DNA from 2 places in the Pseudomonas sp. FG29 genome. Region 2 is predicted to be linked to the other one. Evidence: predicted binding sites of a transcription regulator. Region 2 holds the regulator's gene; the other holds the start of a gene.

Region 1 (4,416 bases), on a different contig from region 2:
CATCTCCAGCAACATCGCCAACGCCGAAACCGTCTCTTCGAGCATCGATCAGACCTACCGCGCGCGTCATCCGGTGTTCGCCACCGTGTTCCAGCAGGCACAGGGCGGTGATCGTGGCTCGCTGTTCGCGGAGCAGGACGAGGCCGGGCGTGGTGTGGAGGTGCTGGGTGTGGTCGAGGATCAGAGCAGCCTCGTGCCGCGCTACGAGCCGGATCACCCGATGGCCAATGCCGATGGTTATGTCTATTACCCGAACGTCAACGTTGTCGAGGAGATGGCCGACATGATTTCCGCCAGCCGTGCCTTCCAGACCAACGTGGAAATGATGAACACCGCCAAACAAATGCTGCAGCGCGTGCTGACCCTGGGTCAGTAAGCCAAGACGAGGAACACAGGCCATGAGCACCGTAAGCGGCACTAGCTCGGTACTGGATCAGTACCAGATCAAACAGGACACCACCAAAAGCAAGGATCTTGGCAAGAACGAGTTCCTCAACCTGTTGGTGGCACAACTCAACAACCAGAACCCGCTGGAGCCTCAGGGCAATGGCGAGTTCATCGCCCAATTGGCGCAATTCAGCAGTCTGGAAGGGATCCAGCAGCTGAACTCCAGCGTGAGCTCGATGATGTCCAACTTCCAGTCCTCGCAAGCGTTGCAGGCTTCTTCGCTGGTAGGGCGCAAGGTCATCGTCCAGGGCGAGAAGGCCGTGGTCGATACCAGCGAGAGCTTCAAAGGCAGTGTGGTGGTGCCGGTGAGCAGCAAAAACGTCTACGTCAACGTCTACGACAACGCTGGTGCTTTGGTGACCCGCGTCAACCTGGGCGAGCAGTCTGCCGGCAGCTCCAGCTTCATCTGGGATGGCAAGGATGACGCCGGCAAGGTCATGCCGCCCGGCACATACAAGTTCGAGGCGCATGCCACTTACGGTACAGAAACCAAAGGGCTTTACACCCTGTTGCCGGCCAACGTCGACAGCGTCGCGCTAGGCGGCAAGGAACTGATGCTCAACCTTGCCGGGCTTGGCAGCGTTCCGTTGTCCCAAGTGCAGATCATCGGCCAGTAATTATTGCCGCCGGCCATTCCGGCAAAGGAGTTTTCCATGTCGTTCAATATCGGTCTTAGCGGTCTGCGTGCTGCGACCAATGATCTCAACGTCACCGGCAACAATATTTCCAACGCAGGTACTGCAGGCTTCAAGCAGTCGCGTGCCGAGTTCGCCGATGTCTATGCCTCTTCGGTGCTGGGCACCGGCAAGAACCCGCGTGGCAGTGGTGTACTGTTGGCCGATGTGTCGCAGCTGTTCAACCAGGGCAACATCAACTACACGCAGAATGCCCTCGATCTGGCGATCAACGGCAACGGCTTCTTCATGACCAGTAACAACGGCAGCATGAGCTATACCCGTGCCGGTTATTTCGGTACCGACCGTGACGGCTACATCGTCAACAACTTCGGCTATCGCCTGCAGGGGTATTCGGCCGATGCGTCCGGCAACATCCTGCCGATCCAGAGCGATCTGCGTATCAATGCCGGCCAGCAGGAGCCAAAGGCGACCACTTCGGTCACGCAGTCGATCAACCTCAACTCCAATGCTGTACGTCCGGCCAATGCCGGCACCATGGCGGCGCCAACCTTCGATCCGAGCGATTCGAAGTCCTTCAACTGGTCGACCTCCACCAATATCTACGATGCGCAGGGTAATGCGCACGTCATGTCGCAGTACTTCGTGAAGAACGAGGCACCGGCCAACAATGGCTGGGTCATGCACGTGTTGATCGACGGTGTTAACCCGCGTGATCCGACCAGCACTCAGCCATTCAGCTATTCGATGAATTACGACGCGGCTGGCCAGCTCGCCAACCCTGCGCTGACACCTATTGCCAGTACGCCTGCGAATCCGGCGCTGGATGCTCCGGCCATTCCGGCAACCGCGCCCAATGGCACTTTCGCCCTGGCTGCCGCCGACTGGGTGCCGGCGGAGAAGGATCCGGCCAACCCGGGCGCGTTGGTGCCCAACGGGGCAAACAGTGCTGCCTTTACCTTCGACATGCGCGGCTCGACGCAGTATGCCGCTGCGTTCGGTGTCAACAGCGTCAGCCAGGACGGCTACACCACCGGTCAGCTGGCGGGTTTGGAAATCGACGATACCGGGGTGATCTTTGCCCGCTATACCAATGGTCAGTCGAAGATTCAGGGGCAGGTGTTGATGGCCAACTTCGCCAACGTGCAGGGGCTGACCCCCAACGGCAAGACGGAGTGGGTGCAGTCGTTCGAGTCGGGGGAGCCGGTGATCGGTACGCCGCGCAGCAGTACCTTGGGCGCCCTGCAGGCCGGCGCTCTGGAGGATTCCAACGTGGAAATCTCCGACCAGTTGGTGAATCTGATCGTGGCTCAGCGCAACTACCAGGCCAACGCCAAGACCATCGAAACCGAGAGCGCCATCACCCAGACCATCATCAACCTGCGCTGAGGCGCGGTCTGGCTGAAAAGAGCGGCAAGCCTGGCTTGCCGCTTTGTCGTTTCAGGGCCGGCAAAAGTTCGCCGCATGGCATCTTGCTAGCTTCATGTGATTTATAAAAAATCTTTTAAATCAGTATCTTGAAGATGTTATTCGGGAGTGGCACGGCGCTTGCTGTAAAGCTTGCAAAGAGCCAAGGGCATGTCGCCCACTCGGAGAGATTCCATGGACAAGATGCTGTACGTCTCCATGACAGGTGCGCAGAACAACACCTTGGGGCTGCGCGCCCACGCCAACAACCTGGCCAACGTCTCGACGACGGGATTCCGTCGAGATTTTGAACAGGCCCGTTCCATGCCGTTGTTCGGCGAGACCTTTCCGGCCCGCGTGTTCGCCATGAGCGAGCGGCCTGCCACTGATTTTCGTCCGGGCTCGTTGCAGGAAACCGGGCGTGACATGGATGTAGCCGTAGGTGGTAAGGGCTGGATCGCCGTGCAGGCGCCGGATGGTAGTGAGGCCTATGTACGTACTGCCAGTCTGAATATTGACGCACTTGGCATGCTGCGTACCGGCAACGGTTTGCCGGTGATGGGCAATGCGGGGCCAATTGCCGTGCCGCCTGAACAGAAGGTGGAGATCGGTCAGGACGGCACCATCAGCATCCGCGCCTTGGGCGAGGCTCCAAACACGCTGGCCGAGGTCGACCGCATCAAGCTGGTCAATCCTGATCCCAAGCAGATGGAGAAGGGCACCGATGGCATGATCCGGGTCAAGGGCCAACCTCAGGTCGAGCCTGACGCCACTGTGACGCTGACCTCTGGTTTCCTCGAGTCAAGCAACGTCAACGCCGTCGAGGAGATGACCTCGATCCTCGCTCTGTCTCGCCAGTTCGAACTCTCGGTGAAGATGATGCGTACCGCTGAAGACAACGCTTCATCCATGGCTCGGGTTTTGCAACTTAGCTAATTACCAGCACGCGGCGCCGTAAAATTGGCGTCCGAGGAGAAACGATATGCTTCCGGCACTGTGGGTCAGCAAGACCGGTCTGTCCGCCCAGGACATGAACCTGACCACCATTTCCAACAACCTGGCCAACGTGGCGACCACCGGCTTCAAGCGCGACCGTGCGGAGTTCGAGGATCTGCTGTATCAGATTCGTCGCCAGCCTGGCGGTCAGTCCACGCAGGACAGCCAACTGCCGTCCGGTCTGCAGCTCGGTACCGGTGTGCGGGTGGTGGGCACGCAGAAGATATTCACCGCCGGCAGCCTGCAGACGACCGAGCAGCCGCTGGATCTGGCCGTCAACGGTCGAGGCTTCTTCCAGATACTGATGCCCAATGGCGATGTCGGCTATACCCGCGACGGCAGCTTTCATCTCAATTCCGATGGTCAGATCGTCACTTCGCAGGGCTTCCCGCTGGAGCCGGCCATCGTGCTGCCAGCTGAGGTGCGCACCTTCACCGTGGGGGAGGATGGCACGGCCTCCGTGACCACCGCTGGCAACCCGCAACCGCAGGTCATCGGCAACATTCAGTTGGCCGACTTCGTCAACTCCGCTGGCCTTGAAGCCATCGGCAACAACCTGTTCCTGGAAACCGGCGCCAGTGGTGCGCCACAGGTCGGCGCACCAGGCCTCAATGGCCTGGGTACCACCCTGCAGAACACCCTGGAGAACTCCAACGTCAGCGTGGTTGAAGAGCTGGTGAACATGATCACCACCCAGCGCGCTTATGAAATGAACTCCAAGGTGATTTCCACCGCCGATCAGATGCTGTCGTTCGTGACGCAGAACCTCTGATCCCCAGAGCCAGACTAGTTACACCGTGAGGTAGAGGTTATGAACCGGCAATTGATCTGTTTCCCCCTGTTGGCGAGCGTGCTGCTGAGCAGCGGCTGCGTGGCGCCAACAGCCAAGCCGGACGATCCCTATTACGCCCCCGTGCTGCCGCGTACGCCG
Region 2 (4,416 bases):
GAGCACTGATGTTACCCAGGTCGAGAACCCTCAACTGGATCTCTATCGCGGCACCGACCTGCCCTGGAAAGTGACCAGCAAGCGCGCCGAGGTATCGCCCGGCGGAGCGGAAGTCGAGTTGATCGACGATGTACGTATCGCCCGTACCGACGCCAAGAATCGTCCGACCATCATCACCAGCAGCCGCATGACCGTGATTCCTGACAAGGAATATGCGCAGACCGAGCAAGCCGTTAGAATCGTTGCGGCCAACGGGGTGACCACGGCACAAGGAATGAAAGCGTACTTGAATGACAGCAGGATGATCCTGCAGTCCAACGTAAGAGGCCAGCATGAGGTTCGTTAATACCCTCCCCCTGATTATCAGCCTCGGCGCCGCATTGGGAAGCGCGGCCGCCTGGGCCTTGCCCTCCGATCGCGACCAGCCGATCCGCATCCAGGCCGACACGGCAGAGCTGGATGACAAGCAGGGCGTAGCGGTCTACCGCGGCGATGTGATCATCACTCAGGGCACCCTGAAGATCACCGGCGACACCGTGACCATCACGCAAACCGCCAGCGGCGACATCGACGTATTCACCTCGGTGGGCAACCTCGCCTATTACGAGCAGAAGCCGGCCGTGGACAAGGAGATCGTCAAAGCCTACGGCAAGACCATTCAGTACTTCGCCAGCAACGAGCGCATCGTTCTGATCGACCAGGCCAAGGTGATCCAGGAAGGCAACACCTTCGAAGGCGAGAAAATCGTCTATGACACCCGCCGCCAGATCGTCAATGCGGGCCGTGCCACCGGTAACAACGTGAGCATGCCGCGTCCGCGCATCGACATGGTCATCCAGCCGAAGAACAAACCTGCGGATCAGCAACAGTAATGGCTATTCTCAAAGCCCAGCATCTGGCCAAGAGCTACAAGGGTCGCCAGGTCGTACGCGACGTCAGCCTGAACATCGAAAGCGGCCAGATCGTGGGCCTGCTCGGCCCCAACGGCGCCGGCAAGACCACCTGCTTCTACATGATCGTCGGCCTGGTGCAGGCCGATCAGGGGCGCGTGCTGATCGATGATCTGGACGTCAGCCACCAGCCCATGCATGGCCGCGCCCGCGCGGGTATCGGCTACCTGCCCCAAGAAGCTTCGATCTTCCGCAAGCTGTCGGTGGCCGACAACATCATGGCCATTCTGGAAACGCGCAAGGATCTGGATCGCAGCGGCCGCCAGGCGGAACTGGAGAACCTGCTGCAGGAATTCCATATCCACCATATCGCCGACAGCCTGGGCATGAGCCTGTCTGGCGGTGAACGCCGCCGCGTGGAAATCGCTCGCGCCCTGGCCACCAATCCGAAGTTCATCCTGCTCGACGAACCCTTCGCCGGTGTCGACCCGATCTCGGTAGGCGATATCAAGCAGATCATCCATCACCTCAAGGCCAAGGGCATCGGCATTCTGATCACCGATCACAACGTGCGCGAAACCCTGGATATCTGCGAGACTGCTTACATCGTCAACGACGGGCAACTGATCGCAGAAGGCGATGCTCAGACCATCCTCGCCAACCAGACCGTGAAAGAGGTATACCTGGGCCACGAGTTCCGTCTGTAAATGACCTGCATTTACATGACAGGAATAGGACAGCCCCTAGGCAAATGAGCGTTTTTCAGGCATATAATTTGCTTCCTGGCGGCGCTTCGGCGCCCTGATGTGGAAGGCGTAACTCGCCAGTAAATTAAGGTCTGCAATGAAACCTTCGCTAGTCCTCAAGATGGGCCAGCAGCTGACGATGACACCGCAGCTGCAACAGGCTATCCGCCTCCTCCAACTGTCTACTCTGGATCTTCAGCAGGAGATCCAGGAGGCGCTGGAATCCAACCCCATGCTCGAGCGCCAGGAAGATGGCGACGACTTCGACAACAGCGACCCGATGGCCGATGGCGCCGAAAGCGCTGCCCCCGCGCCGAGCAAGGAAGAGAGCTACCAGGAAGCCACTCCGACGGTTGATAACCTGGAGGAAGGCGAGTGGGGCGAACGCATTCCCAACGAGCTGCCGGTCGACACTGCCTGGGAAGACATCTACCAGACCAGCGCCAGCAGCCTGCCCAGCAACGATGATGACGAGTGGGACTTCACCACCCGCACCTCCACTGGTGAAAGCCTGCACAGCCACCTGCTGTGGCAACTCAACCTCGCACCGATGTCGGACAAGGATCGGCTGATCGCCGCCACCCTGATCGACTGCATCAACAACGACGGCTACCTGGAGGAAACCCTCGAGGAAGTGGCCGAGTCCTTCGACCCCGAACTGGACATCGAACTCGATGAAGTCGAGGTCGTACTGCACCGCATCCAGCAATTCGAGCCAGCCGGCATCGGCGCCCGTGATCTGCGTGAATGCCTGCTCCTGCAACTCCGTCAGTTGCCTGCCAGCACGCCCTGGCTGACCGAAACCCAGCGTCTGGTCAGCGATCACCTGGAACTGCTCGGCAGCCGTGACTATGCCCAATTGATGCGCCGCACCAAGCTCAAGGAAGACGAGCTCAAGCAGGTCATCGACCTGATCCAGCGCCTCAACCCGCGCCCGGGTTCGCAGATCGAATCGAGCGAACCGGAATACGTGGTGCCGGACGTCATCGTGCGCAAGCACAACGACCGCTGGCTGGTGGAACTGAACCAAGAGGCCATGCCGCGTCTGCGCGTCAATGCGCAGTACGCCGGCTTCGTCAAACGCGCCGACTCCAGCGCCGACAACACCTTTATGCGCAACCAGTTGCAGGAAGCGCGCTGGTTCATCAAGAGTCTGCAGAGCCGCAACGAGACCCTGATGAAGGTGGCCACGCAGATCGTCGAACATCAACGCGGCTTCCTCGACTACGGTGACGAGGCCATGAAGCCCCTGGTGCTGCATGACATCGCCGAAGCGGTGGGCATGCACGAGTCGACCATCTCGCGCGTCACCACGCAGAAATTCATGCATACCCCACGTGGCATTTACGAGCTGAAATATTTCTTCTCCAGCCACGTCAGCACCTCCGAAGGCGGCGAATGCTCGTCCACCGCGATCCGCGCCATCATCAAAAAACTGGTCGCCGCAGAAAACGCGAAAAAGCCGTTGAGTGACAGCAAGATCGCTGGTTTACTGGAGGCACAAGGCATCCAGGTCGCCCGTCGGACAGTTGCCAAATACCGCGAGTCTCTCGGTATCGCACCATCCAGTGAACGCAAGCGCCTGATGTGAGCAAGCCAGACTGATCGCACACGCGAACAGGCCAAGGTGTTCCGGTGGTAGGTCGACTCATGACCTGCCTCTTACACAAGGCAACAAGGAGAAAGCGGTATGCAAGTCAACATCAGTGGACATCAGCTGGATGTGACCGACGCCCTGCGTGACTACATCGGCGAGAAACTCGGCCGACTGGAACGCCACTTCGACAAGATCACCAACGTTCAGGTGATCATGGAAGTCGAGAAGCTCAAGCAAAAGATCGAAGCCACCCTTCACGTTGCCGGCGGTGAGGTCGTCGCCAACGCTGAGCATACGGATATGTACGCCGCCATCGACCTGCTGGCCGACAAACTCGACCGTCAACTCATCAAGCACAAGGAAAAGCAGCTCGACCGCCTGCAAGGCGCTACAGCCCGCTGACATTTCCCCTCCATGATCCGACTTGAAAACATCCTGACCCCCGGCCGTTCCTTGGTGAACGTGCCGGGCGGCAGTAAGAAGCGCGTGCTCGAACAGATCGCCAGCCTGGTTGCTCGTGATCTTGCTGACCTGGATAACCAGGACATCTACGAAAGCCTCATTGCCCGCGAGAAACTCGGTTCTACCGGTTTCGGCAACGGTATCGCCATTCCCCATTGCCGCCTGGCTGGCTGCAGCGCCCCGATCAGTGCCCTGTTGCGCCTCGACACGGCCGTCGACTTCGACGCCATCGACGGTGCACCGGTCGATCTGCTGTTCGTGCTGCTGGTGCCAGAGGCTGCTACCGACGCGCACCTGGAACTCCTGCGCCAGATCGCCAGCATGCTCGACCGCCAGGACGTCCGCGAACGCCTGCGTCAGGCGCCGACCAGCGAGGCGCTCTATCAGGTCGTCGTGGACATCCAGAACGGTCAATAATCATGCGCCTGATCATCGTCAGCGGTCGCTCCGGCTCCGGCAAGAGCACCGCCCTCGATGTACTCGAAGACAACGGTTTCTACTGCATCGACAATCTGCCGGCGAGCCTGTTGCCAGAGCTGGCCGAGCGTTTTCTGCCGCACAGTGACCTGCTGCTGCCACAGGTTGCGGTGTCCATCGATGCACGCAACCTGCTGAGCCAGCTGCGCCGCTTTCCCGAGTTGCTCAGCGAGGTCAACAAGCGCGGCATCCGCTGTGAGGTGCTCTACCTCGACGCCGAAGACGACACCCTGCTCAAGCGCTT

The links. The regulator sigma-54, encoded in region 2, starts transcription at its own class of promoters, with help from an activator protein. The targets are predictions, from matches to a motif close to ANTGGCATNNANNTTGCTNT.
Region 1: ACODS1_RS15885 (flagellar basal body rod protein FlgF) is a predicted target of sigma-54. The motif match lies at 2,618-2,637, and genes of this name have one in related genera.

What each region holds. Positions count from the first base shown of each region.
Region 1 covers NZ_JBMDJU010000015.1:33,653-38,068, forward strand. The annotation lists gene flgC (flagellar basal body rod protein FlgC) at 1-376, shown strand, start outside; gene flgD (flagellar hook assembly protein FlgD) at 399-1,064, shown strand; gene flgE (flagellar hook protein FlgE) at 1,101-2,471, shown strand; gene ACODS1_RS15885 (flagellar basal body rod protein FlgF) at 2,685-3,425, shown strand; gene flgG (flagellar basal-body rod protein FlgG) at 3,472-4,257, shown strand; gene flgH (flagellar basal body L-ring protein FlgH) at 4,297-4,416, shown strand, end outside.
Region 2 covers NZ_JBMDJU010000007.1:44,477-48,892, reverse strand. The annotation lists gene lptC (LPS export ABC transporter periplasmic protein LptC) at 1-346, shown strand, start outside; gene lptA (lipopolysaccharide transport periplasmic protein LptA) at 333-872, shown strand; gene lptB (LPS export ABC transporter ATP-binding protein) at 872-1,597, shown strand; gene ACODS1_RS09930 (RNA polymerase factor sigma-54) at 1,734-3,227, shown strand; gene hpf (ribosome hibernation-promoting factor, HPF/YfiA family) at 3,327-3,635, shown strand; gene ptsN (PTS IIA-like nitrogen regulatory protein PtsN) at 3,648-4,112, shown strand; gene rapZ (RNase adapter RapZ) at 4,115-4,416, shown strand, end outside.